2 regions of the Amycolatopsis sp. NPDC104775 genome follow, and region 2 is predicted to be linked to the other one. Evidence: riboswitches for the same ligand, from Rfam matches in the RefSeq annotation. Region 2 holds a riboswitch; the other holds the start of a gene.
What was found. A riboswitch is a leader RNA that binds a small molecule or an ion and turns the genes downstream of it on or off. The one in region 2 is predicted to bind thiamine pyrophosphate.
Positions count from the first base shown of each region.

Region 1: linked by a shared signal. The riboswitch ahead of thiO (glycine oxidase ThiO) and the one ahead of ACZ63D_RS09975 (thiamine ABC transporter substrate-binding protein) in region 2 are both predicted to bind thiamine pyrophosphate.

Region 1 is NZ_JBVJOE010000008.1:354,557-370,144, forward strand. It holds gene ACZ63D_RS32250 (threonine ammonia-lyase) at 1-298, opposite strand, end outside; gene ACZ63D_RS32255 (hypothetical protein) at 454-1,257, shown strand; gene thiE (thiamine phosphate synthase) at 1,335-2,000, opposite strand; TPP riboswitch at 2,031-2,137, shown strand; gene thiO (glycine oxidase ThiO) at 2,134-3,222, shown strand; gene thiS (sulfur carrier protein ThiS) at 3,222-3,422, shown strand; gene thiG (thiazole synthase) at 3,425-4,177, shown strand; gene ACZ63D_RS32280 (NAD(P)-dependent alcohol dehydrogenase) at 4,179-5,120, opposite strand; gene ACZ63D_RS32285 (TetR/AcrR family transcriptional regulator) at 5,178-5,801, shown strand; gene ACZ63D_RS32290 (MarR family winged helix-turn-helix transcriptional regulator) at 5,945-6,376, shown strand; gene thiD (bifunctional hydroxymethylpyrimidine kinase/phosphomethylpyrimidine kinase) at 6,373-7,206, opposite strand; gene ACZ63D_RS32300 (phosphatidylinositol-specific phospholipase C domain-containing protein) at 7,319-8,326, shown strand; gene ACZ63D_RS32305 (hypothetical protein) at 8,323-8,526, opposite strand; gene thiD (bifunctional hydroxymethylpyrimidine kinase/phosphomethylpyrimidine kinase) at 8,543-9,367, opposite strand; gene thiC (phosphomethylpyrimidine synthase ThiC) at 9,364-11,007, opposite strand; gene ACZ63D_RS32320 (peptide deformylase) at 11,473-12,039, opposite strand; gene ACZ63D_RS32325 (DUF3263 domain-containing protein) at 12,179-12,487, shown strand; gene ACZ63D_RS32330 (LytR C-terminal domain-containing protein) at 12,484-13,155, shown strand; gene ACZ63D_RS32335 (AAA family ATPase) at 13,513-15,588, opposite strand, start outside.
Region 2 is NZ_JBVJOE010000002.1:238,054-253,641, reverse strand. It holds gene ACZ63D_RS10005 (response regulator transcription factor) at 1-140, opposite strand, end outside; gene ACZ63D_RS10000 (LolA family protein) at 286-1,371, shown strand; gene ACZ63D_RS09995 (ABC transporter ATP-binding protein) at 1,368-2,372, shown strand; gene ACZ63D_RS09990 (ABC transporter permease) at 2,369-3,247, shown strand; gene ACZ63D_RS09985 (ABC transporter ATP-binding protein) at 3,257-4,264, opposite strand; gene ACZ63D_RS09980 (ABC transporter permease) at 4,264-5,901, opposite strand; gene ACZ63D_RS09975 (thiamine ABC transporter substrate-binding protein) at 5,877-6,944, opposite strand; TPP riboswitch at 6,976-7,088, opposite strand; gene ACZ63D_RS09970 (4a-hydroxytetrahydrobiopterin dehydratase) at 7,113-7,403, shown strand; gene ACZ63D_RS09965 (DUF3592 domain-containing protein) at 7,776-8,201, opposite strand; gene ACZ63D_RS09960 (GlxA family transcriptional regulator) at 8,298-9,275, opposite strand; gene ACZ63D_RS09955 (cysteine hydrolase family protein) at 9,379-9,984, shown strand; partial or broken gene ACZ63D_RS09950 (acyl-CoA thioester hydrolase/BAAT C-terminal domain-containing protein) at 10,624-10,878, opposite strand; gene ACZ63D_RS09945 (AIPR family protein) at 11,400-13,592, opposite strand; gene ychF (redox-regulated ATPase YchF) at 14,034-15,116, opposite strand; gene ACZ63D_RS09935 (DNA-3-methyladenine glycosylase 2 family protein) at 15,219-15,588, shown strand, end outside.

The DNA.
Region 1 (15,588 bases), on a different contig from region 2:
TGACGTCCGGCACGACGATCACCGCGGTGATCCCGAATTCGCGGGCGGCGTAGGCGACCGCTTGCGCGTGGTTGCCGCTCGAATACGCGACCACGCCGCGCTTCCGTTCGGCGTCGGTGAGTGCGGCGATCGCGTTGTACGCGCCGCGGATCTTGAACGCGCCGATCGGTTGCAGGCTCTCGGGTTTCACCCAGAATTCGCCGGGAACCCAGAGCTGACGCAGCAACGGGGTGCGCACCGCGGTGCCCTTCACCCGCTCGGCCGCGGTTTCGATGTCGGAGATCGTCACGAGGTGCATGAGCTGAGTATGTCAGGAAAGTGTGAGCTCTAGTTTATCCATTGTGGACAGTCAACGTGGCGTCCCTCACGCCGGGGCAACGAAGGGAGCACCTCACGCGACTTAACCGTTGAAGAAACAGGGAAGAACGGCTGGGAAACGATCAGATCGGAATCATGAGCGAGGAGCAGAAGGAAGCGCCGGAGGAGAAGAAGAACATCCGGATGACCTCGGTGCTCGCCGCGGCGCTCGCGGCGGTCACCGCGGCGTTGCTGGGTTCGACGCTGGGGGTGGCGGGGACAGTTATCGGCGCCGGGGTGGCCAGTGTGGTCAGCACGGTCGGCGGTGAGTTGTACCTGCGTTCTCTGCAGCGCACTCGTGATGCCGCTCGGAAAGCCCTTGAGACGGCTGCTCGGCGTAGCCGTAGCGGACTGTCGCCGGTGCAGGTGCCGGTTGACGCCGTGCGTGAGTCCGCGCCTGGTGCGGCACCGACGGTGCATGTGCCCGATGACCTGGCGAACATGCCGACGGTCCGGTTGTCCGAGCTGCGGCCGACTGAGCCGGAAAAGGCCGACACGCTGGGCGAGAAGCTTCGCAAGATGCGGTGGCCGCTGATCATCGGGTCCAGTGCGGTGGCGTTCGTGGTCTCGCTGGTCGTTTTGCTGGGGATCGACTGGACGACCAAGGGCGGCGTATCCACGGGGCTGATTCCGCGGCAGCCGGATACCAGCCAGCACGAGGACGAGCGCCGGGACAACACGCCCAGCACCGAGCCGCAGGTGCCGCCTTCTGGCGAGTCGCGGCCGAACAAGCCGACGTCCACCCCGACGACGACACCGTCCGCTCCGCCGTCTAGCAACCCGACGCAGGAGCCGAGCCGGGTGCCTTCGACGTCCTCCAAGCCGAGTACGTCTTCGCAGGCGCCCAGCACCAACCAGACGCCTACTGCTCCCGCGGTTCCGTCCAACGGCGGGGAGTAGCGTCCCGCCGCTGTCCGTGCGGGGACTTGCACCGCGTTAAAGTCCCCGCACGGTCCGTTGCCAGGCGACGAACCTCCTTAAGAAAGCCGAGCCCGCAACGCCTCCGCCGCTGCCCGAGGATCTTCCGCCTCGGTAATCGCCCGGACCACCACCACCCGAGACGCCCCGGCCTCCACGACCTCGGCCATCCGCTCCAGATCGATCCCGCCGATCGCGAACCAGGGGCGCTTCGGATCGCTCGCCGCGGTGGAGCGGACCAGGTCGAGGCCGGGGGCGGAGCGTCCGGGTTTGGTGGGAGTGGGCCAGCAGGGGCCGGTGCAGAAGTAGTCCACTCCGGGTTCCGTCGCGGCCGCGGTCGCTTGCTCCGCCGAATGGGTGGATCGGCCGATCACTACGTCGTCGCCCAGGATTCGGCGGGCCAGCGAGACCGGGATGTCGTCTTGGCCCAGGTGCAGGACATCGGCGCCTACGGCCAAGGCTACGTCCGCTCGGTCGTTGACCGAGAGCAACGCTCCGTGGCGCGCACAGGCCTCCGCCAGGATTTCCAGGGCTGCGATTTCCTGCTTGGCCTCGAGGGGTGCGCCGCCGGTCTTGTCGCGTAGCTGCACGATGTCCACGCCGCCGGCAAGGGCCGCGTCGGCGAACTCGGCCAGGGCGCCGCGGGAGGTGCGGGCGTCGGTGCACAGGTACAGCCGGGCATCGGCGAGCCGGGCGCGAATCTGGTCTCCGGTCAAGGCAGGCATGGCGGTGACGTTACCCGCGCGCTACGGTGTGGGAGTCCGCACGGGAGCCCGAGGCAACGGGCTGAGAGGGAGCTGCCGCTCCGACCGTGGAACCTGATCCGGGTCATGCCGGCGCAGGGAGCGTGATTCCACTGTGAACACCAGCACCACAACCGTCACTGTCGTCGGCGGCGGCGTCATCGGGCTGTCCGTTGCCTGGCGCGCGGCCGCTCGTGGATGGCGCGTCACGGTCGTCGACCCGGACCCCGTGCGGGGCGGCGCGTCCTGGCTGGCGGGCGGGATGCTCGCCCCGGTCACCGAGGCATGGCCGGGTGAGGAAGCCGTGCTCAGCCTGGGGGAAGCGTCGTTGCGGCGCTGGCCGGGCTTCGCGCGGGAGCTCGCCGCCGAGGGCACCGATCCGGGGCTGGCCGAGCACGGCACGATCGTCGTCGGGTTCGACAGCGCCGACGCCGGGCACCTCGACATCCTCGCTGGGTACCTGCGTTCGCTCGGCCGCGACGTCGAGACGCTCACCGGTCGCGCGGTGAAGCGGCTCGCGCCGGGCGTCGGTGCCGTACGCAGCGGCCTGCACGTGCCGGGCGATTTAGCCGTGGACAACCGAAAACTGCTTACTGCGCTGAGCGAAGCGGCTACGAAGCGTGGGGTCGAGTTCCGTCGCGAACGGCTGCAGAGCCTTTCCGAAGTGTCCGGTCCGGTGGTCCTCGCCGCCGGAGCATGGACCGGTCAGCTGCATCCGTTGCTGGAGCACGCTGTACGCCCGTTGAAGGGCGAGATTCTGCGACTGCGTCCGCGTCGCGGCTGTCTGCCGCCTCCGCCGTACACGGTGCGCGCGATGGTCGAAGGACGGCCGATCTATCTGGTACCGCGAAAAGACGGCGAACTGGTTCTTGGCGCGACACAGTACGAAGCCGGTTTCCACCAGGCCGTCACCGCACGCGGCGTACGCGAGCTGCTGGAAGGCGCGGAACGGATTTTGCCCGGCATCACGGAGTACGAACTGGTGGAAGTCGCCGCCGGACTGCGGGCCGCGAGCCGCGACGCTTTGCCGTACATCGGTGAAGTGAGCGAAGGCGTGTACGCGGCGACAGGCCACCACCGCAACGGTTTGCTGATGGCGCCCGCGACTGCGGACGCCGTGGTCGCGTGGCTGGCTGGCGAAACCCCGCCGCCGGAGGTCGCCGCGGCGACGCCCGCCCGGCTGGTCGAGAAGGAGCGAGTCTGATGGAGATCAAGGTCAACGGCGAATGGCGGGAATTTCCCGACGACAGCACCGTTTCCGCGGTCCTCGACGCGCTGGGAGCGGAACGCCGGGGCGTGGCCGTCGCGGTCAACGGCGAGGTCGTGCGGCGTGGCGAATGGGAAGAAGCGGTCGTGCCGAAGGGCGCGCAGCTCGAAGTGCTGACCGCGGTTCAAGGAGGTTGAGCATGGACGACCTGATCATCGGCGAGCACAAGCTGTCGTCGCGATTGATCATCGGCACCGGTGGCGCGGCGAATCTCGAGGTGCTGGAACGAGCGCTGGTCGCGTCGGGCACCCAGCTCACCACCGTGGCGATGCGCCGCGCCGACGCCGAGGGCGGCTCCGGCGTACTGGAGTTGCTGCGGCGCTTGGACATCGAACTGCTGCCCAACACCGCGGGCTGCCGGACGGCGGCCGAAGCCGTGCTCACCGCCCAGCTGGCCCGCGAGGCGCTGGAAACGAACCTGATCAAACTCGAGGTGCACGCCGACGACCGCACCCTGCTTCCCGATCCGCTGGAAACCCTCGAAGCCGCCGAACGCCTGGTGGCGGACGGGTTCACGGTGTTCGCCTACACCAACGACGACCCGGTCCTCGCGCTTCGGCTCGAAGAGGCGGGCTGCGCCGCGGTGATGCCGCTCGGCGCTCCGATCGGCACCGGGCTGGGCATCCGGAATCCGCACAATATCGAGCTGATCGTCTCGCGCGCGTCGGTGCCGATCGTGCTGGACGCGGGGATCGGGACGGCGTCGGACGCCACGCTGGCGATGGAACTCGGCTGCTCCGCGGTGCTGCTGTCGACGGCGGTCACCCGGGCGGCGGATCCGGAACGGATGGCGCTGGCGATGCGGAGCGCGGTGGAGGCCGGGTATCTGGCGCGTGGCGCGGGGCGGGTGCCGCAGCGGTTTTGGGCGCAGGCGTCGAGTCCGCCGCGCTGAGCTAAGCCTCGGCGACGATTTTGCCGCGCACACCGCCGGTTTCGAGCGCGCGGTGTGCCGCGGCGAGGTCCGCCAACGGAAACACCCGGTCCACCAACGGCCGCACCAGCCCAGCGGTGACCCACCGGCTGAGGTCGGCGAGCAGGTCGGCCCGGGGATTCCCGCTGAACGCCCGCACCCAGCGCTGGGGCCGCAGCGAATTCGCCGCCACATAGCCGAGCGTGCGGGCTGGCTGGTCGAGGTCGAACGCGATCGTGACCATCCGCCCGCGCGGGGTCAGCAGCCGCCGGAACGCGCCCAGGTCCCGCCCGACGGTGTCGAGGATGACGTCGAACTTCCCCAGTTCGCCCGGAGCGCGGTAGTCGAGCGCGACGTCCGCGCCGAGTTCCCTTGCCAGCTCCAGGTTTTTGGCGCTGGCCAGCCCGGTCACGTGCGCGCCCATCGCCTTGCCGAGCTGGGTGGCCACAAAGCCGACCCCGCCGGTCGCGCCGCGGATCAGCAGACGCTCGCCGGGTTTGAGATGAGCTTTGTCGCGCAGGGCGGTGATCGCGGTGCTCCCCGCCAACAGCGACGCCGCCGACGCGGGATCCAGCTCGGCTGGCACGTGGTCCAGCCGATCAGCGGCCATCGCGGAGTACTCGGCGGCGGTGCCCATCCGCCGCCCGATGCCCCACACGAGGTCGCCGACGGCGAACCGGCTTGCTGCGGGTTCGACGACCTCGCCGACCAGGTCCAAGCCGATCCGCTTGGGAAAACGCTTGCCGCTGAACGGAAGCAGCTTCCCGGACCGCAGAGCGAGCTCGCCGCCGTTGACTGACAGGGCGCGCACTCGGACGAGGACCTCGCCGGGACCGGGCACGGGTTTCGGAACATTCGCTTCGTGCAGGACTTCCGGTGGTCCATAGCGGTCGTAGACGATGGCGCGCATCGAAGTGGAAGGCATGTTCCACTTCTAGCACGGAAAATGGAAAGGGTCTTCCGGTTCGGCTAAAGTGAGAGAGTGCCGGAGAAATCGACTCGGTTGCGCACCGACGCCGCCCACAATCGCGCGCACCTGCTCGAGGTCGCCGAGCGCACCTTCGAGACCGAGGGCCTGGACGTGTCGATGAGCGAGCTGGCCCGTCGCGCCGGCCTTGGCGTCGCCACGGTGTACCGCCATTTCCCGACCAAGGCCGACCTCGTCGCCGAAGCCTTCGCCGGGCCGATGGCGGAATGCGCGGGCATGCTCGACGAGGCGCTCGCCGACCCCGATCCCTGGCGCGGCTTCTGCCGGGTGATCGAGGAGGTGTGCTCGATGCAAGCGCGCAACCACGGTTTCTCCGCCGCGATCGTGACCGCGCTGCCGGATCAGGCTGTTTTCGCGGAGCTGCGGGACCGTGCGCTGCGAGCGTTCACCGAGCTGATCCGCCGAGCGCAGGAAGCCGGTGCGCTGCGGGCCGACTTCGCCGTATCCGACCTGTCGTTGATCCTGCTGGCGAACGGCGGGCTGCGCTCCGGCGCGGGAACGGCGGCACCGGCGGCGTCGCGTCGGCTCGCCGGCTATCTGCTGCAGTCGTTCCGGGCCGAGGCGGCCGCGCCGCTGCCGCCGCCCGCGGAGCTTCCGCTCGACGTGTCGGTGCTCTAAATGGGCGGCCAGGCTGCACAAATGCCCGGGTCGTGGTGATTTCGCCCGCGCTTGACACGGATTGAGCACGGGCACGCCGTATGGTTGACGGCACCCTTTCCGGCGCACCCAGCGGCGGGCACCAGCGTCAGAAGGAGCCGATCGTGACTCTTTCCTCGGTCCAGGACGTAACGGGCCGGTTGTATCTCGCGGTAGGGCGGCTTTCCCGCTCGCTGCGCCAGGCGGGCGCGCCCGGGCCTGGACACGGGTCGATCTCCGCGCTGGCCACGCTCGTCCACTTCGGCGAGCTGCGCCTCGGCGACCTCGCGGCGAAGGAGGGGGTCGCGGCGGCCACGATGTCGCGGATCGTGGCCACGCTGGTGGAGGCCGGTTACGTCACCCGCGAATCCGACCCGGTCGACCGGCGCGCCTGGCTCGCCCGCGCCACCGAAGAAGGCGAACGCCTCGTCTCCGGCGTGCGGTCTACCCGCGTGCAGGAGCTCAACCGCCGCCTCGACCGGCTCACGCCCGAGGCGCGCGAGTCGATCATCGCCGCACTGCCCGCGCTGGAAGCCCTGATCTCGGACGAGGGCTAGCGTTCTTCGGGAGCCAGCCGCCAGAACGCCGACACCGGGCCGACTTTCGCGCCCATCGGGTAAGAGTGTTCGACGGCCTGCGAGACGAACCACTTGCCGTAGCGCGCGGCCTCGACCACCGGCATGCCCTTGGCCAGCCCCGCGGTCAACGCGGAGGCCATGGTGTCGCCCGCCCCGTGCGTGTGCGGGGTCTGCCAGCGCGGGCCGGGCAGCTCAACGAAGGTCGAACCGTCGAAAAGCAGGTCGACGCACTCCGGGTCGGACTGCAGGTGGCCGCTCTTCACGAGCACGTACTTCGGGCCGAGCTGGTGCAGCACGACGGCCGCGGTGTGCATGCCTTCGCGGTCGGTCACGGTCAGGCCGGTGAGCAGCCGCACCTCGTCCAGGTTCGGGGTGAGCACGGTGGCGCGCGGCAGGAGTTCGTCGCGCAGGGCGGCGAGGCCGTTGTCGTCGAACAGCGACTGGCCGGTCATCGCCGCGGCCACCGGGTCGACCACGAACGGGATCGCGCCGTCGCGGCCGATCCCGGCCTTGTCGCAGGCCGCCGCGACCGCGTGGATGATCTCCGCGGACGCGAGCATGCCGGTTTTCGCCGCGCCGACGCCCATGTCCGCCGCCACCGCCTCGATCTGCCCGGCCACGATGTGCGGCGGCAGATCGGAGCGGTCGTGCACGCCGAGCGTGTTCTGGACGGTGACCGCGGTGACCGCGACCAGGCCGTGCACCCCGCAGGTGAGGAAGGTCCGCAGGTCCGCCTGCAGTCCGGCGGCCCCGCCGGAATCCGATCCGGCGATGGTGAGCGCCGACGGCGGGCTCGGGTTCTCAGTCATGTGCGCGTTCCGACTTCTGGTCTGGTCCATTGAGGCAAAGGTGCTTCATGCACAGTCCACCACGATGGCACAGTAAACGTCCGTGCTGGTCCTCCTGCCGAAGGAGAAATCTGTGAAGCTCGCCGCGGCCGGTCTTCTCCTCCTGTCCGCGCTGGCCGTGCCCGGGGTGGCGCACGCGGACAGCCCGAAGCTCTCGCACGTGACCACGGTCGGCGTGCACAACACCTACGATCCGGCCGCGTACCCGTACCTCGCGCAGGCGCTGGACAACGGCTCGTCCCTGCTCGAACTCGACGTCTGGCCGGACTTCTTCACCCACGAGTGGAAGGTCAGCCACTCCAACCCGCTGGGCAACGGCAACAACTGCGTCGACGCGCGTTCGGCGGCGGACCTTTACTCCGGCGAGACGAACAAAGACCTCGAATCCTGTCTGGACGACATCCGGATCTGGCTCGGCGCGCATCCCGGGCATACCCCGCTTACCTTGAAGATCGAAATGAAGACCGGTTTCTCGGCGAACACCGGCCTCGGCCCAGCCCAGCTGGACGCCGCTTTCCGCGACCATCTCGGCGATGCCGTGTTCAAGCCGGCCGACCTTCTCGGCAGCCACGCCACGCTCGACGAAGCGTCCAAAGCGGACAATTGGCCGACGCTGGACGCGCTGCGGGGCAAGGTGCTCACCGAGATCATCCCCGGCACGGTCGAAGAGGGAAACCCGACCGACACCCTGCACACCGACGTCGAGTACGCCGGGTATCTGCTGGACCAGAAGGCGGCCGGGAAGCTGAATTCGGTACAGATCTTCCCGACCGTGCACGGTGCCGCGGGCGGCGACCCGCGGGACCAATACTCCGCGGACCAGAAACCGTGGTTCGTCGTTTTCGACGGGGACGCGAGCGAATGGCTCGCGAAGGCCGGAATGTCCTGGTACGACGAAAACCACTACTACGTGGTGATGACGGACGCGCAAAACGTCGCGCCCGCCATCGACGACCACAACCCGACCGTTGACCAGGCGACTCAGCGCGTGGCCGAGCTGGCCAAACAGCACGCCTCCGTGGTGACGTCCGACTGGACCGGCCTCACGACCGTGTTGCCGATGGTGGACGCGCGCGGCTAAAACCGCGGCGGCGGTTTCAGCACGGACATCCGGTATTCGTACACCGCTTGCGCTTCGGCGATCCCCGGCCGGGGCGTAACGCCCGATTTGCGGATCGTTTTGACCGCCGAAGCGGTGCGGTGCTCGGTGACCAGGCCGTCGACCGCGTGCTGCACCTCAAGCGGCAGCCTCGCCCACAACGCTTCCGGTGTCTCGCTCATCCGGCCAGTGTCGCATTCACCGCGGGTTCGCGAGCCGCCAGAACGGGGAGACCGGGCCGACTCCGGCACCGAGCGGGTACGCCTCCAGGACGCAGCGTTCGATGAACCGTTTCGCCTCCGCGACCGCCGTGGGCACGTCCGCGCCCTTCGCGAGCGACGAGGTGATCGCCGACGCCATGGTGTCGCCACCGCCGTGGGTGTTTTCCGTGTCGATCCGCGGACCGCTCAGCTCGATCACCGCCGAGCCGTCGGTCAGCAAATCGACACAATCCGCGGCGTCGTAGAGGTGCCCGCCCTTGACCAGGACCCACTGGGAACCGAACTCCAGCAACGCTTCCGCCGCCGTGCGCTGGCTCGTGGCGTCAGTGACCGTGACGCCGGTCAGCAGCCGGACCTCGTCGAGATTCGGCGTGACGAGCGTGGCGCGCGGGAACAATTCCGTCCGGATCGCTTCCAGCGCTTCTTCGCGCAGCAGGGCGTGGCCGGTCATCGACGCGGCCACTGGGTCGACGACGAACGGCGTATCCGTGCTGCGTCCAATGTGGACTTCGTCGAGGGTTTTCGCCACCGCCTGAATGATGTCCGCGGTAGCGAGCATGCCGGTCTTCGCCGCGTTGACGCCCATGTCTTCGGCGACCGCTTTGATCTGCGCGGTGACGACGTCGACCGGGATCTCGGAAAACCCTTGCACGCCAAGAGAATTCTGCACGGTGACCGCGGTGAGCGCGACCAGTCCGTGTACTCCGTTGGCGAAGAACGTGCGCAGGTCGGCCTGCACGCCCGCACCACCGCCGGAATCGGATCCGGCGATGGTGAGGGCGGTGCGGGGCGTGCGTGTCACTGGTTGACCACGGGAAGGTAAACCTTGTTGCCCTGCTCGGAAAACTCCGCGGACTTCTCGGCCATGCCCGCCTCGATCGCCTCCACAGAGGACAGACCGTGTTCCTCGGCGTACTTGCGCACGTCCTGGGTGATCCGCATCGAGCAGAACTTCGGCCCGCACATCGAGCAGAAATGCGCGGTCTTCGCCGGTTCCGCGGGCAGCGTCTCGTCGTGGAAGGACCGCGCGGTGTCCGGGTCGAGCGACAGGTTGAACTGGTCGTTCCACCGGAATTCGAAGCGGGCCTTGGACAATTCGTCGTCCCAGTCCTGCGCGTACTGGTGGCCCTTGGCCAGGTCGGCGGCGTGCGCGGCGATCTTGTAGGTGATCACGCCGGTTTTCACGTCGTCGCGGTTGGGCAGGCCGAGGTGTTCCTTCGGCGTGACGTAGCACAGCATCGCCGTGCCGTACCAGCCGATCTGCGCCGCGCCGATCGCCGAGGTGATGTGGTCGTAGGCCGGAGCGATGTCCGTGGCGAGCGGGCCGAGCGTGTAGAACGGGGCCTCGCCGGTGAGCTTTTCCTCCAGCTCCACGTTTTCCTTGATCTTGTGCATCGGCACGTGGCCGGGGCCTTCGATCATCACCTGCACGTCGTGCTCGCGCGCGATGTGCGTCAGCTCGCCGAGGGTTTCCAGCTCCGCGAACTGGGCGCGGTCGTTGGCGTCCGCGATCGAGCCGGGGCGCAGGCCGTCGCCGAGCGAGAACGTGACGTCGTACTCGCGCAGGATCTCGCACAGTTCGGAGAAATGCGTGTACAGGAAGGATTCCTGGTGGTGCGCGAGACACCAGGCGGCCATGATCGACCCGCCGCGGCTGACGATGCCGGTGACCCGGCGCGCGGTCAGCGGGATGTAGCGCAGCAGCACGCCGGCGTGCACCGTCATGTAGTCGACGCCCTGCTCGCACTGCTCGATCACGGTGTCGCGGTAGATCTCCCAGGTGAGCTTTTCCGGCTCCCCGTTGACTTTTTCCAGCGCCTGATAGATCGGCACGGTGCCGACCGGGACCGGCGAGTTGCGCACGATCCACTCGCGCGTTTCGTGAATCCGCTTGCCGGTGGAGAGGTCCATGATCGTGTCGGCGCCCCAGCGGGTGGCCCACACCATCTTGTCGACCTCTTCCTCCACAGAGGACCAAACGGCCGAGTTTCCCATGTTGGCGTTGATCTTCACCAGGAAGTTCTTGCCGATGATCATCGGCTCGGTCTCCGGATGCTTGCGGTTGACCGGAATCACTGCGCGGCCGCGGGCGACCTCGTCCCGCACGAACTCCGGAGTGCAGCGCTCCCGCGCGGCGATGAATTCCATTTCCCGGGTGATCACCCCGGCTTTGGCCCAGCCGAGCTGGGTGTTGTGCTCGCGCCCGTCGGCCCAGCCGGAGCGGAGCGGGTGCAGTCCTTTGTGGACATCGATGTTCGCGTCCGGATCGGTGTAGGGGCCGGACGTGTCGTACACGTCGAAATGCTCCCCGTTCGACAGGTCGATCCGCCGCGCCGGAACCCGCAGCCCGGATTCGGTGCGGTGATAGACCTTCCGCGAGCCGGTGATCGGCCCGGTGGTGACGGACGGAGCGATGGCACCCTGATTTTCCAGCGTCGTCAACGACGTTCACTCCCTACGCCGGCATTACCCGGTCAGGTTCATGCGGTCGGTGACGCCGGGTGCCCGCGAGATGGACACCAGTCACCCTCTCAGCCCGCCAAGGCGCGAGCTCCCGCGTTGCATTCGGTTGAGGTTGCTCGTCCGACGATGCCATGCGGCGTCGGGTTGGCACAACCCTGCCGGAGTGTTTGATTGCCCCGCTCTGTTTGATTGCCCCGGCTCCGTTTGATTGCCCCGGCTCCGCCGGGGCGCCGAGATCGCCGGGAAGCTGGTTTCTTCCCTCCCGATTTCCCCGGCCTGGGGGCCGGGGAAATCGCTCAGTCCAGAAACCAGCGCGATCTCGGGTTTCGGTCCAGAAACCGGCGCGATCGGGGGTTGTGGTCCAGGGAGCAGCGCGGTCTCGGGTTGGGGCCCAGGGAGCGGGGCGGTCTCGGGGTTGTGGTCCGGAAAGGCTTGGCGCGCGGGTCAGGCGTCCGCGGGTTCCTTGGGCGGCAGCCAGGTCAGGCCGGGCACGCCCCACTTGTTCTTCTTCAGCATCTTCTTCGCCGCGCGGGCGTGGCGGCCGACGAGGCGGTCCAGATAGATGAACCCGTCGAGGTGATCGGTCTCGTGCTGCAGGCACCGCGCGAAGTAGCCGGTGCCCTCGACCTCGATCGGATTGCCCTCGACGTCGAAGCCGGTCACCTTCGCCCACGAGGCGCGCCCGGTCGGGTACGACTCGCCGGGGGCGGAGAGGCAGCCCTCCCAGTCGTCGTCCGGGTCCGGCATGGTCTCCGGGATCTCGGAGGTCTCCAACTTCGGGTTGACCACCACGCCCTTGTGCTCGACGCCCTCGTCGTCCGGGCAGTCGTATACGAACACCCGCAGATCGAGCCCGATCTGGTTGGCCGCGAGGCCCACGCCCTCGGCCGCGTACATGGTCTCGAACATGTCCTCGACGAGGGTGGCCAGCTTGTCGTCGAACTCGGTGATCTCGCGCGTGGGCTGGTGCAGCACGGGTTCGCCGGCGATGCAGATGGGGTGGACGGTCACGGACGCCGAGTTTAGTCGGACCCTTCTGGTACACCTGGATCGGACCGTGACGCGCCGTGTCGGATGCCCATGTCGACCATGGGTTCCGTGGTTCAATGACGCCCGCGGAAGGACTGCCGACACCGATTGCGAGGACCGCATGGACGCCGCGGAGTCGATGGCTGGAAACCAGCCGTCGCCGCCGGACAATGTCGGTGGCCTGACCGAACGCGAACTGGACATTCTCGCGTTCGAGCGGCAGTGGTGGCGCCACGCCGGGGCGAAGGAGAACGCCATCCGGGAGCGCTTCGGGCTGTCTTCCACCCGTTACTACCAGTTGTTGAACACGCTGCTGGCCAAGCCGGAGGCGGTCGCCGCCGATCCGATGCTGGTCAAGCGGCTGCGCAAAACGCGCGCCGCCCGTCAGCGCAAACGCGGGGCCCGGCGGTTGGGGATCGAACTGTCATGAGCGTCTTCTCGGGACTGTCCAGGCCGTTGAAGGCCGCGGGAGTCGCGCTGATCGGGGTCGCGGTGGTCGCGGCCGTCATCGGCGGGGTCACCGTGCTCACCACGAGCGGGGACCAGAACGCCGGGCCGAGCACGTCCGGCGAGCCCACCGCGCCCGGCGGCTCGTCGTCCGCGCCGCAGCCGTCGTCGTCCTCGGCTCCCAGCTCCACGCCGTCGTCGCCCGCCTCGTCCGCGCCGGCCTCGTCGTCCGCCGCTTCGTCGGCTCCCGCTTCGGGCCAGCCAGGCCAGCCCGGGCAGCCCGGCGGCCAGCCGGGGCAGCAGCCAGGACAGCCGGGCCAGGCGGGTCCGGACCAGCAGGCCTCGAACAAGTGGGTCACCCTGCGGGTCTACAACAACTCGCTGATCAAGCACCTCGCCGAACAGGCCGCCGCCGACTTCCGCGGCTCCGGCTGGAACGTCGTCGAGGTCGGCAACTACGCGCAGGGCGTCATCCCGACGACCACGGCCTACTTCCGGCCGGGCACCGACGAGGAAGCCGCCGCGAAACAGCTGGCCAAGGAGTTCGGCTTCCAGGCCCAGCCCCGGTTCGAGGGCATCCAGAACTCCAGCCCGGGCGTGATCGTGATCATCACGAAGGACTACCAGCCCGGCGGACACCAGGGCAGCTGACCTGATTCGTGACAGCCCGCGCTCCGGCGCGGGCTTTGTCATGTGTGCCGGGTGCCGCTACGGGCGTTGCCCGGTGAGTTGCCAGCGGTTTTCTCAGTAGGCGGGTGCGCGGCCTCGCAGCCACGCCGCCCCACGAGCCCAGACGATGCCCCCTGCTCCCGCCGCGGGACCACGGGCGCGACGGCTGCTGCGGAAACCTCACTGGGCGGGTGCCGAGGCGAGCGAAACCGGTGGCTGCGGCGGGCGTGCGGTTCGGCACGGTGGGCGCGGTCGCGAAGCTCCCTCACCTTCGAAGGCTTGGCGTGCCCAGTGCGAGGTGGCGAGATGCCGTGGGTGCTGGCACCAGCACCCACGACCTCAGCGTTCCTGCTGCGCCTGCGCGTACGCCTCCAGCGTCGCGAGCTGCGCGGCGTCCAGCGACGGCCGCACCGTCTCGCGGGCCTTGGCCAGATGTGCCGCGGTCACCTCGCGGGCTTCCAGCGACTCGCGCATCGCGGTGAGCGCCGCTTCCCGGATCAGAGCGGCGCAGTCGGCGGCCGAGTAGCCCTCCAGCGCCGCCGCGGTGGCCTCGAGGTCCACATCGGACGCCAGCGGGGTGTGCTTGGCCGTCGAGGCGAGGATCGCGGCGCGGGATTCGGCGTCCGGCGGCGGGACGTAGATCCGCCGTTCCAGACGGCCGGGGCGCAGCAGGGCCGGGTCGACCAGTTCGGGCCGGTTCGTCGCGCCCAGCACGACGACTTCGCGCATCGGCTCGACGCCGTCCAGTTCGGTGAGCAGCGCGGCGACCACGCGGTCGGCCACGCCGGAGTCGGAGGACTGGCCGCGGCGCGGGGCGAGCGCGTCGATCTCGTCGAGGAAGATCAGCGAGGGGGCGGCGTCGGCGGCCCGGCGGAACAGGTCGCGGACCGCGCGTTCCGATTCGCCGACCCATTTGTCCAGCAGTTCCGCGCCCTTGATCGCGAACACGTTCAGCGCGCCGGTGCCGGCGAGCGCGCGGACCAGGAACGTCTTGCCGCCGCCGGGCGGGCCGTACAGCAGCACGCCGCGCGGCGGTTCGATGCCGAGGCGGGCGAACGAATCCGGATAGCGCAGCGGCCACAGCACGGTTTCGGTGAGCGCTTCCTTGACCGACGTCATGTTGCCGACGTCGTCCAGCGTCAGCCCGCCGGTCGCGAGATTGTCCGAAGTGGACAGTGAGATCGGCCGGACGGTGGCCAGCGCGTCGAGCAGATCCTGCTGGGAGATCTTGGGTTCTTCGACGTCCCGCTGGCGCAGCGCGGCCCGCAACGCCGCGTCCCGGCGAAGGGCGAGCAGGTCGGCGGCGACGAATCCGGGGGTCCGCTCGGCGAGCACGCCCAGGTCGGCACCGGATTCGACGGGCACGTCGCGGAGCAGGATCCGCAGGAGTTCGACGCGCGTTTTCGCCTCCGGCAACGGCAGACCCAGATCGCGGTCGAGCAGGTCGGCCCCGCGCAGCCGCGGATCCACCGACTCGGCTCGCGCGGTCGTGGCCACCACCGCCAGCCCCTCCCGGCGCAGCGCGGCGCGCAGTTCCTCCAGCACCACAGTGGCTACCGGCGGCGGTTGAGTGGCCGGGAGCAGAGCGTCGATGTCGTTGATCAACAGCACGCCTGGACCATCGCCGTCAGCGGCCCGGTCGATGGCCTCGCGCAGCGAACGGTGCGCCGCGTTCGGTTCCAGCACCGCGATATTCGGCGCGGTCACCGACACCACGCGCACCTTCTCCGCCGCGGCGACCGACCGCACCAGCGTCGCCTTGCCGACGCCTTCCGGCCCGGACAGCAGCACGCCCAGATGCGCCGAAGTGCCCAGCTTCGCCAGGAGCTCCGGCCGGTGGAACGCCAGGTCGAACCATTCGGACAGCTTGCGCGCCGCGCCCTCGGCCCCGACCAGATCGGCGACCGGCACCGGCTCGTCCAGCTCTTCCTCGCGAGCCTCGGTGACGACCTCTTCGACGATCTCCGCTTCGAGGTAGTCCTCTGCCGCGGTGACAGCCGTAGTGCGCACGAGCGCGGTCGCGGTGCGTACTGGCTGCTCGCCGCCGGTCGGCGCGCCAGTACGGGCACCGTCCCGCCAGCTGACCACAGTGGACGGTCCAACCACGACCGCGCCAGCCGGTTCGGTCGCCGTGACGGTCAGCAATTCGTTGGTCCACGTCGCCCCGATCACGCGGGACAACTGCCCGCGCACCGCGGCGACGTCCGATCCCGGCGCGGGCGCGAGGTCTTGCGGCAACAGGGAAACCGCGTCGCCGCGGGTCAGCACCTTGCCGGTGAGCGCGAGCCGCAACGTCTGCGGCGACACCGAAACCGAGGCCAGCCGGGACCCGGACACGGTGACCGTCCGAGCCGCGGTGACCTCTGCTGGCGAAACGACAATCTCGCCGCCCTCGGCGACGCCGACGTTCGACAT
Region 2 (15,588 bases):
CGCGCGAGCTGCAGCCCGGTCGGCCCGTCCGCGGCGGTGACCACGTCCATGTCCTCCGCGCGCAGGCCGCGTTGCAGCGCCTTGCGCACACCAGGTTCGTCGTCGACCACCAGCACCCGAGGTTTCACGATCCTCATCATGGCCGGTTTGTGCAGTTGACGCGCGCACTCTCAGTGCCATCTCAGCTGAGCGGGCCGAACATTCAGGGGTATCTCAGCCTCGGCAGGGGAACGTCTGCACCGGGAGCCGGGCCCACCAGAGCCCGGGAACACAGGGAGAGACGAGATGGATCCGAAGAAGAAGGCCATCACGGCGGCCGTAGTCGGCACCGCGCTCGGCGTGGGCGGGCTGGTCGTCGTGGCGATGCCCGCTTCGGCGGGGGACGCGCCGAAGCTGCCGCAGGTCAGCGCGGAGGACCTGGTTCAGTCGGTGGTCACCGCGAAGCCGGCGGCGTTCGACGGCACGGTGACGGTGAGCAACGACCTCGGCCTGCCGAAGATGGCGACCGGCGCGATCCCGGGGGCAGGTGCGCTGGGCGTCGACTCGGCGCAGGTGTTCAGCGACGGCACCGGCAAGACGAAGGTGTCGCTCACCAAGGGGCAGGTGCAGGAGACGATCGTCCACAACGGCAACACCGTGTGGGACTACGACTCCAAGACCAACAGCGCGACCAAGACCACCATCCCGGGGGACGTGGCGACCAAGCGCGATTCGTTCGAGGGCAAGCCTGTCGACCCGTCCACCGCGGCGAAGGAACTGCTCGCCAAGGTGCGCGAGAGCAGCAACGTGGCGGTCGACGGCACGGCCACGGTCGCCGACCGGCCGGCGTACGAGCTGGTCCTCACGCCGAAGCCGACCGAACGCACGCTGCTGCGCGAAATCCGCGTGGCGATCGACTCGCAGACCCGGATGCCGCTGCGGCTTTCGGTGCTGAGCAACGGAACCACCGCCCCGGCGCTGGAACTGGCGTTCAGCAAGATCGAGTTCGCCGACCAGTCCGCCGACCTGTTCGCCTTCACCCCGCCCAAGGGCGCGAAGGTGACCGAGAAGCAGGCCAAGATCGACGAGCGCGACAAGGCGCTGGCGAACGAGGCCATGCAGGCGACCAAGTTCGTCGGCGACGGCTGGGACACCGTCGTCACCGGCAAGGTGCCCGCGGACCTGATGAAGCCGAAGCAGGCACAGGGCGAGGAAAAGGGCGCTGACGTGCAGAAGATGCTGAGCCGGTTCGCCAAGCGGGTCAACGGCCCGTGGGGCAGCGGCTACCTCTTCACCACGAAGGTGGGCGGCGCGGTCCTGACCGACGACGGCCGGTTCGCCGCCGGCGCGGTCCCGGAGCAGGTCCTCTACGAAGCGCTGGGCGCCAAGTGACCAGCACCGCGGTCGAAACCGGGGCGGGCATCTCGGACGAGGTGCCCGCCCCGGCGGTCCCGCTGGCCGCGCGCACCCGCGGGCTGCGCAAGGTCTACCGCAGCACGATCGCGGTGGACCACGTTGACCTGGACGTGCCCGAGGGCGCCGTGCTCGGCATGCTCGGGCCCAACGGTTCGGGCAAGACGACCACGATCCGGATGCTGCTCGGGCTCGTCCGCCCGACCGCGGGCGAGGTCGAACTGCTCGGCCGGAAAATGCCGGAGGAATCCGCGCACGCGCTTCCGGATGTCGGCGCGCTGGTCGAGGGGCCGGGCTTCCACCCGTTCCTGTCCGGACGCGACAACCTGCTGCGGTTCGCCGCCGCCGAACCCCGGCTGGCATCGCCGGTGATCCCCGGCGCGGTCGACGCCGCGCTGGAGCGGGTGGGGCTGTCCGCCGCCGCGCGCCGCCGGTACAAGGGCTATTCGCTCGGCATGAAACAACGGCTCGGGCTGGCGAGCGCGCTGCTGGTGCCGCGCCGGATGGTCGTGCTCGACGAACCCACCAACGGTCTTGATCCGGCGGGTACCAGGGAGATCCGCCGCATCATCGCCGATCTGCACGCCGACGGCGTGACCGTGGTGGTTTCCTCGCATCTGCTCGCCGAGGTCGAAGCGACCTGCACGCACGTCGCGGTCCTGCAGTCCGGAACAGTGGTCGCCCAGGGGGAACTGGCTGACCTGCTGGAATCGGGGAACGCCGCGCTGCTGGTCCGCACCCCGGACGCCGAGCGGGCGGTGGAAACGTTGCGGGAGCACCGGATCGGGGCTCGGCTGACGCCGGACGGCATCCGCGCCGACCTCACCGCGACGCCCGCACCGCGGGTGCTGCAGGTACTCGTGCAAGCGGGGGTCGAGGTGCACGAGGCGACCCGGGCGCGGACCGGGCTGGAGGACCTGTTCGCGCGGTTGACCGAAGGGGAATCGGCGGCCGGCGAAGAATCCGAGGGGGACGCATGACCGCCATGGCTGTTTCGGTGCCGGTGAGCCGGACCGGGCACGACACGGTGCCGTTGTTCCGGCTGATCGCCGCGGAGCTGCGCTGGATTTTCCGCAGGCCGCGCACGCTCGCGGTGCTGGGACTGCTGGCGCTGGTGCCGATCGTCGTCGGGATCGGGCTCACCCTGGTCGGGCAGAACTCCGGGGCTGACGCTCCGGACGACAGCGGCGGCGCGCTGCTGGTGTCGGCGGTGAACAACGCGTTCGTGCTGCCGATCGCCGCGATGGTCATGACGCTGACGCTGCTGCTGCCGCTCGCGTCGGCGATGGCGGGCGCGGACGCGATCGCCGGCGAAGCCGCGCACGGCACGCTGCGCGGCTGGCTCATCGCGCCGGTGAGCCGGGGACGGCTGCTGACGGTCAAGGCGTTCGGCGTCGCGACGGTGTCGGTGGTCGCGGTGCTCGCGATGTGCGTGACCGGCGTCGCCACCGGGTTGATCATCAACGGCACGGATTCGCTGTTCACGCTGTCGGGCACCACGCTGTCGCTCGGCGAGGCGCTGCTGCGGATCCTGCTCGTCGGCGGCTGGATCGTGCTGCAGCTGTGGGCGGTCGGCGCGGTCGCGCTGGCGGTGTCGAGCTGGACGGAACACCCGATGCTCGTGGTCGCCTCGGTGCTGGCCGGGAACATCGTCTTCACCATCCTCGGCTTCCTCAGCTCGCTGAAGTGGCTGCACCCGTTCCTGCTCACGCGGAACTGGACGCTGGCCCCGGCTTCGGTCCTGCAGGATCCGATGTCGCTGTCGATGCTCGGCGAGGGTGCGGTCCGCGCGGCCTGCTACATCGTGGTCGGGCTTTCGCTCGCCTACGGACGCCTCGTCACCCGGGACGGCTGACCTGGGGGTTCAGCCCACCACGGCGATTCCGTCCGGATCCGGCGCGAGCCGGACGGAATCGCCCGCCCGGAAGTCCGCCCCGGCCGGGGCGATCGCGTCCACAGTGGACTCACCGCACCGGACGACCAGCCGCAGATGCTCTCGCCGGTGCACCGCCGCGGTCACTTCGCCGGGCACGCCGTCGTCGGCCACTTTCAAGCCGTGCGGGCGAAGTCCGAGCCTGACCGGGCCGTCGTTCACTCCCGAGAGTTCGACGGTGCCCAGCTTGGTCCGCACCACGCCGTCGGCCGCGGTGCCGTCGAGGAACGTCGTGACGCCGAGAAATCGCGCCACGCTGTCGTCCACCGGGTTGTTCCACACCGACCGGACCGCGCCCTCCTGCCGGATTTCCCCGGCGTCGAGGACAGCCACGCGATCGGCGAGCGTGAACGCTTCCTCCTGATCGTGCGTCACCAGCAGCGCGGTGATCTTGCTGCGCCGCAACAGATCCGCCAGGTCGATCGCCAGCTGCTCGCGGAGTCCAGCGTCCAAACCGGACAGTGGCTCGTCCAGGAGCAGCAACCGCGGTTCGGGGGCCAGCGCGCGAGCCAGCGCGACCCGCTGCGCCTGCCCGCCGGACAGCTCGGTCACTCGCCGCCGCTCGTACCCTTCCAGACCGACCAGTTTCAGCAGTTCCTCGACGCGCGCCGCATGCCGTTCGCGCGGAACGCCGTGCATCCGCAGGCCGAACGCGATGTTCGCGGCGACATCGCGGTGCGGAAAAAGCTGTCCGTCCTGGAACACCAGACCGAATTCACGCTTGTGCACCGGGACTGCGGCGAGATCGGCGCCGTCCCAGGACACCGAACCGGACGACACCGGCTCCAGGCCGGTGATCGCGCGCAGCAGCGTCGACTTGCCCGAACCGGACGGACCCAGCAACGCCAGCACCTCGCCGTCGGCGATGTCCAGTTTCGCGTCCCGGACCGCGGCGAACGATCCATAGTGGACAGTCAGATCCCGTACCGTTAACGCCATCAGAACTCCCCGACCGTGCTGCGGCCGCGGACCGAGCCGAACCGGTCGATCAGCGCCACCGCCACCACAGTCACCACCATGAGCAGGGCGCACGAGGCGTACGCCATCTGGTTGTTCAGCTCCCCCGGCCGGCTGATCAGCGTCGCGACCGCCACCGGAAGCGTCGGCGCGTCCGGCCGGGCGAGGAAGCTGGTCGCGCCGAACTCGCCGAGCGCGACGACGTACCCGAAGCCCGCCGCGGCCACCACCGACCGCGCGACCAGCGGAAAGTCGATCTCCCGCCACACCCGCGCCGGACTCGCGCCGAGCGTCGCGGCGGCCTGGCGCAACCGGACGTCGACCGCGCGCAGCACCGGCAGGATCATCCGCACCACCAGCGGCATGATCACCAGCGCCTGGGCGAACGGCACGAGCAGCGGCGACGTGCGCAGGTCGCCGGGCAGAGCGTCGAGGGTCACGAGGTAGCCGAAGCCGACGGTCACCGCGGACACGCCCAAGGGCAGCATCAACGCGACGTCCATGGTTTCGCCCATCCCGCGCGCGAGCGGGCCCGGCGAACGGCGAAGCGCCACCAGCACCACGCTGGCGACCAGGCCGACGGCCATCGCCAGCAGCGTCGCGTCGGTGGCCGCGGCGAGCGAATTCTGCGCCGCGATCCAGCCGGACACCTGCAACGCGCCGTTCTGGCCGACGGTGTTCAGCGCCCGATACCCGGCGAGACTCCAACCGTCCGATGTGGACACCGACTCGACGAGCAGCGACACGATCGGCGTCAGCAGCAGACCGAGCACCACGACCGCGGCACCGACCGTCCACCACTCCCCGCCGCGCGGCCGACGTGCGGTGACCTGCGCGGACCGCAGCTGCACCGCGTTCTCCCGCTTCCGTCGCGCCACCGCACCCAACACCAGCGCCGCAACGACGGCCGCGAACTGGATCAACGACAACGCAGCCGCACCGGAGAGGTCCAGCAGGTCGACGGTCCGGAGGTAAATCTCGGTTTCGAGTGTGCGATAGCTACCGCCACCGAGGATCAGCACCACGCCGAAACTGGTGGCGCAGAACAAAAACACGATCGCAGCGGCGGACGCGACCGCCGGGCCGAGCGCAGGCAGCGTCACCGACCGGAACGCTCGCCACGGCGACGCACCGAGCGCACGCGCCGCCTCGGTCGCGCGCGGATCGAGATGAGCCCACAGCCCGGCGACGGTGCGCGCGACGACAGCGACGTTGAAGAACGCGTTGGCCAGCACGAGCGGCAGCACGCCGCCGTCCGGCCAGATCGCCCGAAAAGCCAGGCCGACGACGACCGTCGGCAGCACGAACGGAACCAGCACGATCGTGCGAGCGAGCCCGACCCCGGGCAGCCGGACCCTCGCCAGGAGGTACGCCACCGGCAGCCCGGCGAGCACCGCGACCACGGTCGACGCGGCCGCGCTGGCCAGCGTGAACCCGGCGAGCCGCCACGTCTGCGGGTCGCCGAGCACGGTGTCGGCGCCGCCCGCGGAAAACCCCCGGCCGACGATCGCGACGACCGGCCAGGCGAAGAACACCACCAGGAACGCGACCGGCAGCAGGCCGAGCAGCGTGAGCCCGATGGTGCGCGCGGGGATCACGCGCCCATGAGCGAGCGCCATTCCCCGATCCACTTCTCCCGGCCTGCCTGCACCTTGTCCGCGGGCATGGTGGCCGGCGTCTGCGGCAACGGAGCCGCGGTGGCCCAGCCGGCGGGCAGTTCGACGCCCTGGCGAGCCGGGTAGACGTACATGTTCGCCGCGACCGTCGTCTGGAACTGCTGCGACAACAGGAAGTCGACGACCTTCTGCGCCTGCGGGACCTGCTTGCTGTTGGTCAGCACGCCCGCGTACTCGACCTGGCGGAAGCAGGTGTCGAGCAGCGCCTTGGTGCGCGGCTTGCCGTCCTCGCCGACCTCAGCGGCCGGGGACGAGGCGTAGGACACGACGATCGGCCGCGGGCCCTTGCCCGACGAACCGGAGAAGTCCTTGGTGTAGGCCTCCTCCCAGCCGCTGACTGTCTTGAGGCCGTTGTCCTTCAACTTCTGCCAGTAACCCTGCCAGCCGTTCTCGCCGTACTTCGCGACCGTGCCGAGCAGGAAGGCCAGCCCCGGCGACGCGGTGGCCGGGCTTTCCGCGACGGTCAGGTCCTTGTACTTGGGGTCGGCGAGGTCGTCGTAGGTCTTCGGCTCCGGAAGGCCCTTGCTCGCGAAGTACGCCGGGTCGATGTTCACGCACACGTCGCCGAGGTCGACGGCGGACAGCCGGTGCTGCGGGTCGACGGAGTAGCGCTGCGGGCCGCGGTCGGCCTCCGGGCTGGTGTAGGGCTGGAAGACGCCCTCGCTGAGCGCACGCGACGCGAAGGTGTTGTCGACCCCGTACGCGACGTCGCCGATCGGGCTGCCCTTGGTGAGCACGAGCTTGTTGGTGAGCGCACCGGCGTCGCCGGACTTGAGGATCTTGAGCTTGATCCCGGACTGGCGCTGGAAGGCGTCGAGCACCTCCTGCGGAGCGGCGAACGAATCGTGCGTGACCAGCGTGACCGTGGGGGTCTTCTGGTCCGTGCTCGCGGACGACCCGCCCGAGTCGCCGCCGGACAGCGAGCAGGCGCTGGCGAGCACCGAGACTGCGGCGAGGCCCACCACCGCGCGGACGGTCCGCGACATCATTCTTCCCCTCCTGCACTGCGCCGGATGAGGGAGAGCGATACGGCCTCCCTACGCCGGCATGATCCGGATCCAGGTGCGAACGGTCGCGGGCTTGCGGACCCGCCTCTCAGCCCGGCGTACCGGACTCCCGTGGCAATGCCGCAGCGTAGCCGACACCATGGAGTGATGACGCAGCTATTGAACGACTCGGCAGTGGAGCAGGCCCTCGGCACCGTTCCGGAATGGCGGCGCGAGGACGACACCATCGTGCGGACGACCGAGCTCCGGTCCTTCCCGGCGGCCATCGAAGTGGTGGACCGGGTAGCCGAACTCGCCGAGGAAGCCGACCACCATCCCGACATCGACATCCGCTGGCGCACCCTGACTTTCCGCCTCAGCACCCATTCCGCGGGCGGCTTGACCGAACGCGATTTCGCACTGGCCAGGCAGATCGACGAGGTACTAGCGGCCCGCTGACCAGGTGTGATGTCGGCAACGATGGCAACATGCTCGGCCCCCTCGCGCGTCTTCCGGACAGACGCGAAGGAAGGAGGCCAGCATGGTTCAGGCAGTCGTGGTGGGAATGGGTTCGTTCGCCCTGATGGTGGCCGCCGCGGGAGGGGTGCTGTGGCACACCGCGCGCACGCGACGTGACCTTGATCACAAGCGGTAACAGTGAGCTAGATCAAGGCGCTATCCCAGCGGAATCGTCGGCACTCGCCCCCGCTAGGACCCGCCATGAACAGCACATCCGCCCAGCTCACCGCCGCACAGCGCACGTGGGTCGCGGTGTTTTCGACCGCTGTCGTCCTCGTGGCGATGGTGGTGCTCGGCCTGCTCGGCTGAGCCTTACGGCAGCGGGAACATCCGGATGAACCAGAACATGGCGATCCCGATGAGCCCGAGCGCGATCGACGCGCAGCCGGTCACCCCCATCCCGGTCGGCCCCTCAGGGACCGACTCCGCCGGGTTCGCGGGGTTCACCGCCACCTGAAGCGTCGCGCCCGCACGCGGCGTTTGGTAGCTGACGGTGTCGGACGTGCCGCCGTAGACCCGGCCGTCCGGCCCGCGGTACTCGTACCGCGGGTAGTAAAGCGACGGGCTGTCACTGTCGGACCCGCCTCTGCGCCGCTCGTACCCCGTCACCGAGGCTTGGGTCCTCGGCCACACCGCCAACGCCACCTTGCGCCGCCGGGCTTTCCTCATCTGCACCAGGGCGGCGACGACGAGGGCGAGCATGAATGCGCCCCAGATGGCATAAAGAACGATTCGCACGGGGCCATCTTCGCCGGACAAGCGGTGCGAGGGGGACGTTTCGCCGAAACTACCCCACGCGGGTCAGGCGTCCCTGGCCGGGACCGCCCATTTCCGCTAACCGATCCGGAACCGCTCTCGGTATTCGTTAGGCGTGGTATTTAACGTCCGCCGAAAAGACCGATTCAAAGTCGAAACAGTTCCGAAGCCGCAAGCTCCAGCAATCCGCGACAACGTTTCATCAGTCGTCTCCAGTCGATGTCGCGCCGCCTCGACCCGCGCGTGCTCAACGTAAGCGGCGGGCGTCATCCCCAACTCCGCCTTGAAGACCCGCGTGATCTGCCGATCCGTCACGTGGGCGTGCGCGGCGAGATTGGCGACTGTCAACGGATCCGCCAAATGCGCGGCAATGTAGTGCCGCAACTCGTCGACGCGCCGGGTCGCGGACACCGGCTCCAGCGACACGCTGAACTGGCTCTGCCCACCCGGCCGCCGCAGGAACATCACGAGCTGACGAGCCACCCGGGAGGCCAACTCCGGACCGCAATCGTCGGCCACCAACGCCAGCGCGAGGTCAAGGCAAGCGCTCAACCCGGCCCCGGTCCACACCCTGCCGTCGCGGATGAAAATCGGGTCCGCGTCGACAGTCACCTCCGGATGCTCCGCGGCGAGCTGCCGGGCAGTCGACCAATGCGTCGTAGCGCGTTTGCCGTCAAGCAATCCCGCCGCCGCGAGGATGTGCGCACCAACGCAAACGGATGCCACCCGGCGCGTCTGCCCAGCCAGCCGCCGCACCTCCTCGACCACCGCCGGATCGCATCGCGCGACGATCTCCCCGTTCTCCCCGGCCGTCACCGCACCCGGCACGATCAAGGTGTCGATCGCCTTCCCGGACAGCTCCGCGAACGTCACGTCCGGCAAGACCCGCACCCCAGCCGAGGTCGTCACTGGCTCCAGCGTCTCGGCCGCGAGCACCACCTCGTACCCCGTCGGACGGTCCATTTCCCGCTGCAGCAAGGAAAACACCTCAGCGGGCCCGGTTACGTCGAGCAGGTCGATCCGATCGAACAGGACGACGACCAGCAGTCTCTTCATCCACGCCCCTCATGTCGGTTTCTGCGTCTTGCATGTCATTGCCGACATCCGGATCCGAGTCTAGCGTCGATCGTGCGGAACAGAAACGAGAGGAAACCCCACCATGGCAAGGAAAACGCTGCGGGAGCTGAACGGTCTCGACCAGACCCCGGCGACGCTGGCCGACGCGACGCTGATCCTGGTCGACTACCAGAACACCTACACCCGCGGCGTGATGGAACTGGAAGGCTGGCAGCCCGCGTTGACCGCGGCTCGGCATTTGCTGGCCAAGGCCCGCGCCGCCGGAACGAAGGTGATCCACGTCGTCAACGACGGCGGCGAGGGCACGCCGTACGACATCCGAACCGAGATCGGCAGCATCCATCCCGACGTCGCCCCGATCGAGGGCGAACCGGTCGTCGTGAAGGGCGCGCCGAACTCCTTCGTGAACACCGACCTGGGCTCGCGGGTCGACGCGGCCGGGCACAAGAACGTGGTGATCGCCGGGTTCATGACCAACATGTGCGTCACGTTCACCACCGAAGGCGCATTCCTGCGCGGCAACCACCCAACCGTCGTCGCCGACGCCTGCGCCACCCGGCCGTTGCCTGGTCCGGGCGGGGAGGTTAGCGCTGCGCAACTGCACAACAGCGCGTTGGCGACTATTGGGGATCTGTATGGCGTGGTGGTTTCCAGTGCCGCTGAGCTGAACCACTGGCCTCGTCAGTAATCGTTGAACCCCGCGACGACCTCGCGCACTACTCCGTCGGCGTCCGGAGTGCCGTAGAAGTAGACCGATCCGTATCCCCAAAGGTATTCGTCGATCACGTCCTCAAGCTCGCCCTCGTCCAGCCAGCCTTCTTCGTTGACCTGAAAGAGAAATCAATGCCCGTCGGCGCACAGGGTGTCGGCGTAGCTGGGTTCGTTTTGAATCAGCACCGGCTCGTCCCCGAACTGGACCAGCGCGATCGTGTCTTTTGCCGCCTCGGAAAGCGCCGCCGAGCAGGGCCCCAGCCACCCCAGATCGGCTCGCTCACCGCAGGGCGACGGTGCGTGCACGCATCGCCATGTCCGGGTATTTGAGGTCGCTGTTATCGATGTCGAATCCGTTGCGCAGCAATACGGAAACCTAGCAGCCCGGAGACCACGGAACCGCGGGGACAGTCAGCAGATAGCGGTGCGTCGCAAGGAGCTCATGCGTCTCGATCGCAACCGGCGGTGCGCCGCCGAGACGTCCCCCGTTCTCGCGGTCCGGCAAGGACGGGGTGAAAGCACGAGCATGCGGCGATCTTACGGGCGCGCGGGTCAGAGTTTGTCGGCGAAGAAGGGGACGATCGTCTTCAACGCCTCACCCGCGCCGTTCGAACAGTCATAGTGCGAAGCCGTCCAGTTCGAGGAGCGTCTTGTCGGGGGACGCAGCCCGTTCGTAGATCTCACGACCGTCTCGGTGGGCACCGAACGCGCCTTGCCTGTTGGCACCGGCGACCGACCCAACCGAGTTGAAACGCTTCTCAGTCTTCGCCGCCGCGAGCGTGTACTCGCCACCTCCGCAGATGCCAAGCACTCCGATCCGGTTGGCGTCGACGTAGGGCAGGGTCGCCATGTAGTCGACGACGCGGCTGAAATCCTGGACACGCTGGACAAGTCCTCAAGAAACCGCAGTTCGCCCCGCTCGTACCCTGGAAGCCGGCGTTGAACGGGATGGCACATTCCCGGCCTCCGCGAGGCCGAGACGTAGACGTTGTCGGAGGCCTGGTCCTTGCAACTGCGACCCCAATCGCTAGATAGGCCTCGGGCTTGTCGAAGCCCGGCGGGAAGTGCAGACCCGCCGAGATGTCCCAGTACATGTCGCGATTGCGAAACTTGACGTGCTCGACGGTGGCCATGAAGCCTAGTCAGCCAAACCCGGGGCGTTTCCTGGTCTGACCTCCACCCTCACTCGCGGCACGCGAGGCGTGCCAGTTCGTGTTCTTTCCTGGGAAGGATCCTTTCAAAAATGACTTTTGAGATCGCTGCCCTCGACTCACTCCAGTCGTAGTAGACCTGACCGGACCAGACAACGAGACGAACGTCTTCACCCCTCGACATGTTCGCAGAAGCCAGTCCACTTCATCCGGTCCTACGACTTCACAAGCGGATCATCGATTACGACGCAGAGTTGTCCTCAGCCGACTCGTCGTCGTTTGCGATCTCCTGCCAGAGCGTCTCGGCGATCTCCACCAGTGTCCCCTCGCCAGGCACCTTCCACTGTTTGGGGCCTTGCACGGCGCTCCACTGTTCTTTCCAATCTGCCGCATTCCACATCTGGGAAACCAATCCAGTCGGGGAGTATCGCTTTCCGTCGGCTTCCCAGAGAATCGGGGCCTTCCGATCGTTCACCCAACTGGCCCGGCGCCGACGAGGATCTGCGTCAAGCCACGCACCGATGGCCGCTTCCTCCGCGGCGCTAGGCGCGTAGACGAGCGGAGTGCCAGCACTGATTGCATCGTTGTCAACGAGCAGACGCACCGTCTGCGGCCGACGTTGCCGCCTCAGCCCACTGTCCGCCATGAAGGCCTTAAGATCCGTCGATGCGGCCAGTCCGGTACTGTCCCGAGAGACACTCAGAACCGCCTCGACCAGACGCTCGCAACGCTCTTCATTGGCGAAGGTGCTAGTAACGAAACTCTTGCTGGTGAAAAGAGTGTCGACCATGGGGATGAGGTAATTGAGCACAGCACTGACCTCATCGGGCACTCCAGCGAGCACGTCGGCCCACTCGTCGTCTGACTCGTCGAACCGAGCTTTGCCTATCCGCTGGAACACCAGATGAGCCACCAGCAGACTGCCACTGTCCACGATGGCGGCTGGACGCCCTGTGAATCTCGTACGCAGCCCGGTCAGTTGATCCCGCACCAGCCGGAAGACCTCTACGGCGCGCCAGATCTGCTGAGCGGTCGGCTGCTGACCGAACAATCGTGTGTAAGCGCCCCCCGGGCCTTCCTCCCACAATACATTCGTGGAGCCCTTGACTCGGACCGCGAGGGACGAGTCCCGGTGCATGCAGGCGAGAGCCATGGCCGCTTCCGTGACCGAGCAACCCGACTCGGGGGCCGGGTCCAGTTCTCCTCTCCGGAAGACGTACTCTTTATCCAGGGAGAGGCGGAAATCCTTCTGAATCTCGCTTTGGACGGTGTCGATCGCGATAAAGTCCCGGCGCTCCATGTGGTTCTGCGTGTTGGTGGCCTTGGTTATGGAGCGTCCGAAGTCCTCCGGCGCCCCTTCTAGCGAAATGATTCGCACCAGGACATAGGCCTCAGCGACAGCTTCGGGATCCCTCTCATACGCCCGGGAGGCCGACGACACCGTCTGAGCACCATTGACCACGCTGGCGTTGTGCAAGGTGAGGGTGGTGGGCTGGCCGACCGCCCGTTTGGCGTGATACTCCTGCTCGACTCGGTCGCACTGAACCGTGATGCCGTTGTGACGGTAGAGGAACCCTTCTGGGTCCTCCAGCATCGACTCCACCATGGTCTGGTTAACCCCAGTGAGGCCCAGAGATTTGCGGACGTTGCGGTCGTAGAGACGCTCGCCGTGGCCTCTCACATGGTCATGAGCTTCGTCGCCGCTCCGGCCACCGTACCACCACGCGAGCTGATCGGCGCTTATCTCCCCGATCACCGCCTTATACGGTGTTTCGCGACTGTACCACTCGCGGTCCATGGTGGCTTTGAGCGTGATGGGCTGCGGCTCCAGGTCCTCCAGGACCGCCCGGTGGAAATCTTCCTGATCCAGGACGCGATATTCGACGGTCCGGCCGCGGCCGCCGAACTCATCGGCCGCTTCTCTCAAGATGTTGCGAGTTTCGAGAGAAAGGTTGCCTTCTCCTACAAGCGCGACGACCAGGTGAACTTTACATGTGGGCAGCCTGAGAACACCATGCACACGGTCGGCGAGCAGTTGCAGCCGTTCGTTGAAGTCGTCGAGATCGCGGTTGTCGAGTTTCTTCAGCCCATGGACTAGCTTGAGTGCAGCCTCTGTGTCGAAGCCAGCAGTTCCCTTATCGCTCCACTTGGCCTGGATCAGCCAAAGTTCGGATCCTGAGGCGGAAAACGCGACGCAGTCGATGCCGAAATCGGCCCGGCCGTCGATCACCCACTCCGCCGCGTCGTCTGAGGTGCAGTCCGCGAGAATACGCGCCGCCTTCGCTGAGACAGCCCTTGACAACAGAGCCCTTTCGCGCTCTTTGGGGTCCTTCTTCCCGAAGTCCTCCATGGAGATCAGTTCCGCGAACTCCCTCAGCAGCGCGCTTTTGATGTGCTGCACCTCAAGGGGCATCTCCCGTGCGCCCTTACCCATCCGCGCTCCCAACCCCACTTCTCGACGATAGTGTTGAGGATATTGAAGCAGAAACCGAATACGTTCCCGCCGTTCTCCTGCGCGAGTCCCCACGCCAAGCAGAGCAGACAACACGGTGCCTGCTTCGTCCTGCAGAGCTCTAGGGCCCCTGCGAGACGAAGCAAGCCAACTCCGAGGGCTCCGCGGTACACCTGGAACCGGCCGCATCATCCCTCGACGTCCGGTTTCGGCCTTTCTGCCTCGACTCATATCGCCAAGGACGGTCACGCCTCTACCACAGCGGATACGTGACGAGCCAAGGCGCTATACAGCCTGTCTGCATCTGGTATAAGGCGAATACGGCTCCTCGATCCAGAGCTGAACAGACCTCGCTCGTACGGACCGGATCTCACTTGATCTGCACTTTTGCCAGGCCAGCGACGAGTGACGTGTCAGCCGCCGTTAGACGTTGAAGCGGAACTCCACCACGTCCCCGTCCGCCATCACGTAGTCCTTGCCCTCCATGCGGACCTTGCCCGCCGAGCGCGCGGCCGCCATCGAGCCCGCCTCGACCAGGTCCTCGAACGACACGACCTCCGCCTTGATGAAGCCGCGCTCGAAGTCCGTGTGGATGACGCCGGCGGCCTGCGGGGCGGTCGCGCCCTGCGGGATCGTCCAGGCGCGGGATTCCTTCGGACCCGCCGTGAGGTACGTCTGCAGGCCGAGCGTGTGGAAACCCGCGCGGGCCAGTGCGTGCAAGCCCGGCTCCAGCTGGCCGACGGACTCCAGCAGCTCGCGCACGGACTCCTCGTCGTCCAGCTCCAGCAGCTCAGCTTCGACCTTCGCGTCGAGGAACACCGCGTCCGCCGGCGCCACGAGCTTCGCCAGTTCCTCGCGGCGCGCCTCGTCGGTGAGCACGGCTTCGTCGGCGTTGAAGACGTACAGGAAGGGCTTCGTGGTGAGCAGGCTCAGCTCGCGCAGCGCCTCGACGTCGATGTCCTTCTGCGCCTGGAACAGCGTGCGTCCGGCGTCGAGGATTTCCTTGGCCTTCTGGGCGTTTTCGAGCGCCGGCCGCGCTTCCTTCTTGGTGCGCGCCTCTTTTTCCAGCCGCGGCAGCGCCTTCTCCAGCGTCTGCAGGTCAGCGAGGATGAGCTCGGTGTTGATCGTCTCGATGTCGGACATCGGGTCGATCCGGCCGTCGACGTGGACCACGTCCGGATCGTCGAACACGCGGATGACCTGGCAGATCGCGTTGGCCTCGCGGATGTTCGCGAGGAACTTGTTGCCGAGCCCCGCGCCCTCGGAGGCGCCCTTCACGATGCCTGCGATGTCCACAAAGGACACCACAGCGGGCACGGTCTTCTCCGACGAGAAGATCTCGGCCAGCCGGTCCAGCCGCGGGTCCGGCAGCGGCACGACGCCGACGTTGGGCTCGATCGTGGCGAACGGGTAGTTCGCGGCGAGCACGTCGTTGCGCGTCAGCGCGTTGAACAGGGTGGACTTGCCGACGTTGGGCAGGCCGACGATACCGAGGGTGAGACTCACGACCGGTAAGTCTACGTGCCGCGCGCGGACCGCCGCCGACCCGGTAACGTCGTGTCGGTTTTCCGCCAGTCAGGGCTCCCACCTGCTGGCATCATCGACGGCATGGCTACCTCGACCATCCCGATCTGGCGCGACACCGAGCGCTGCTACCGCGCGGTGACCGCCCGCGACCAGCGGTTCGATGGCCAGTTCATCATGGCCGTGCGCACCACGGGCATCTACTGCCGCCCGTCCTGCCCGGCGCTCACGCCGAAGGCGCAGAACGTCCGCTTCTACCCCACTTCGGCGGCCGCGCAGGCCGGTGGCTTCCGCGCGTGCCGACGCTGCCTGCCGGACGCGGTCCCGGGTTCGCCGGACTGGAACGTCCGCGCCGACCTGGCCGCCCGCGCGATGCGGCTGATCTCGGACGGCCTGGTCGAACGCGAGGGCGTGCCCGGTCTGGCCCGCCAGCTCGGCTACTCGGAACGTCAGC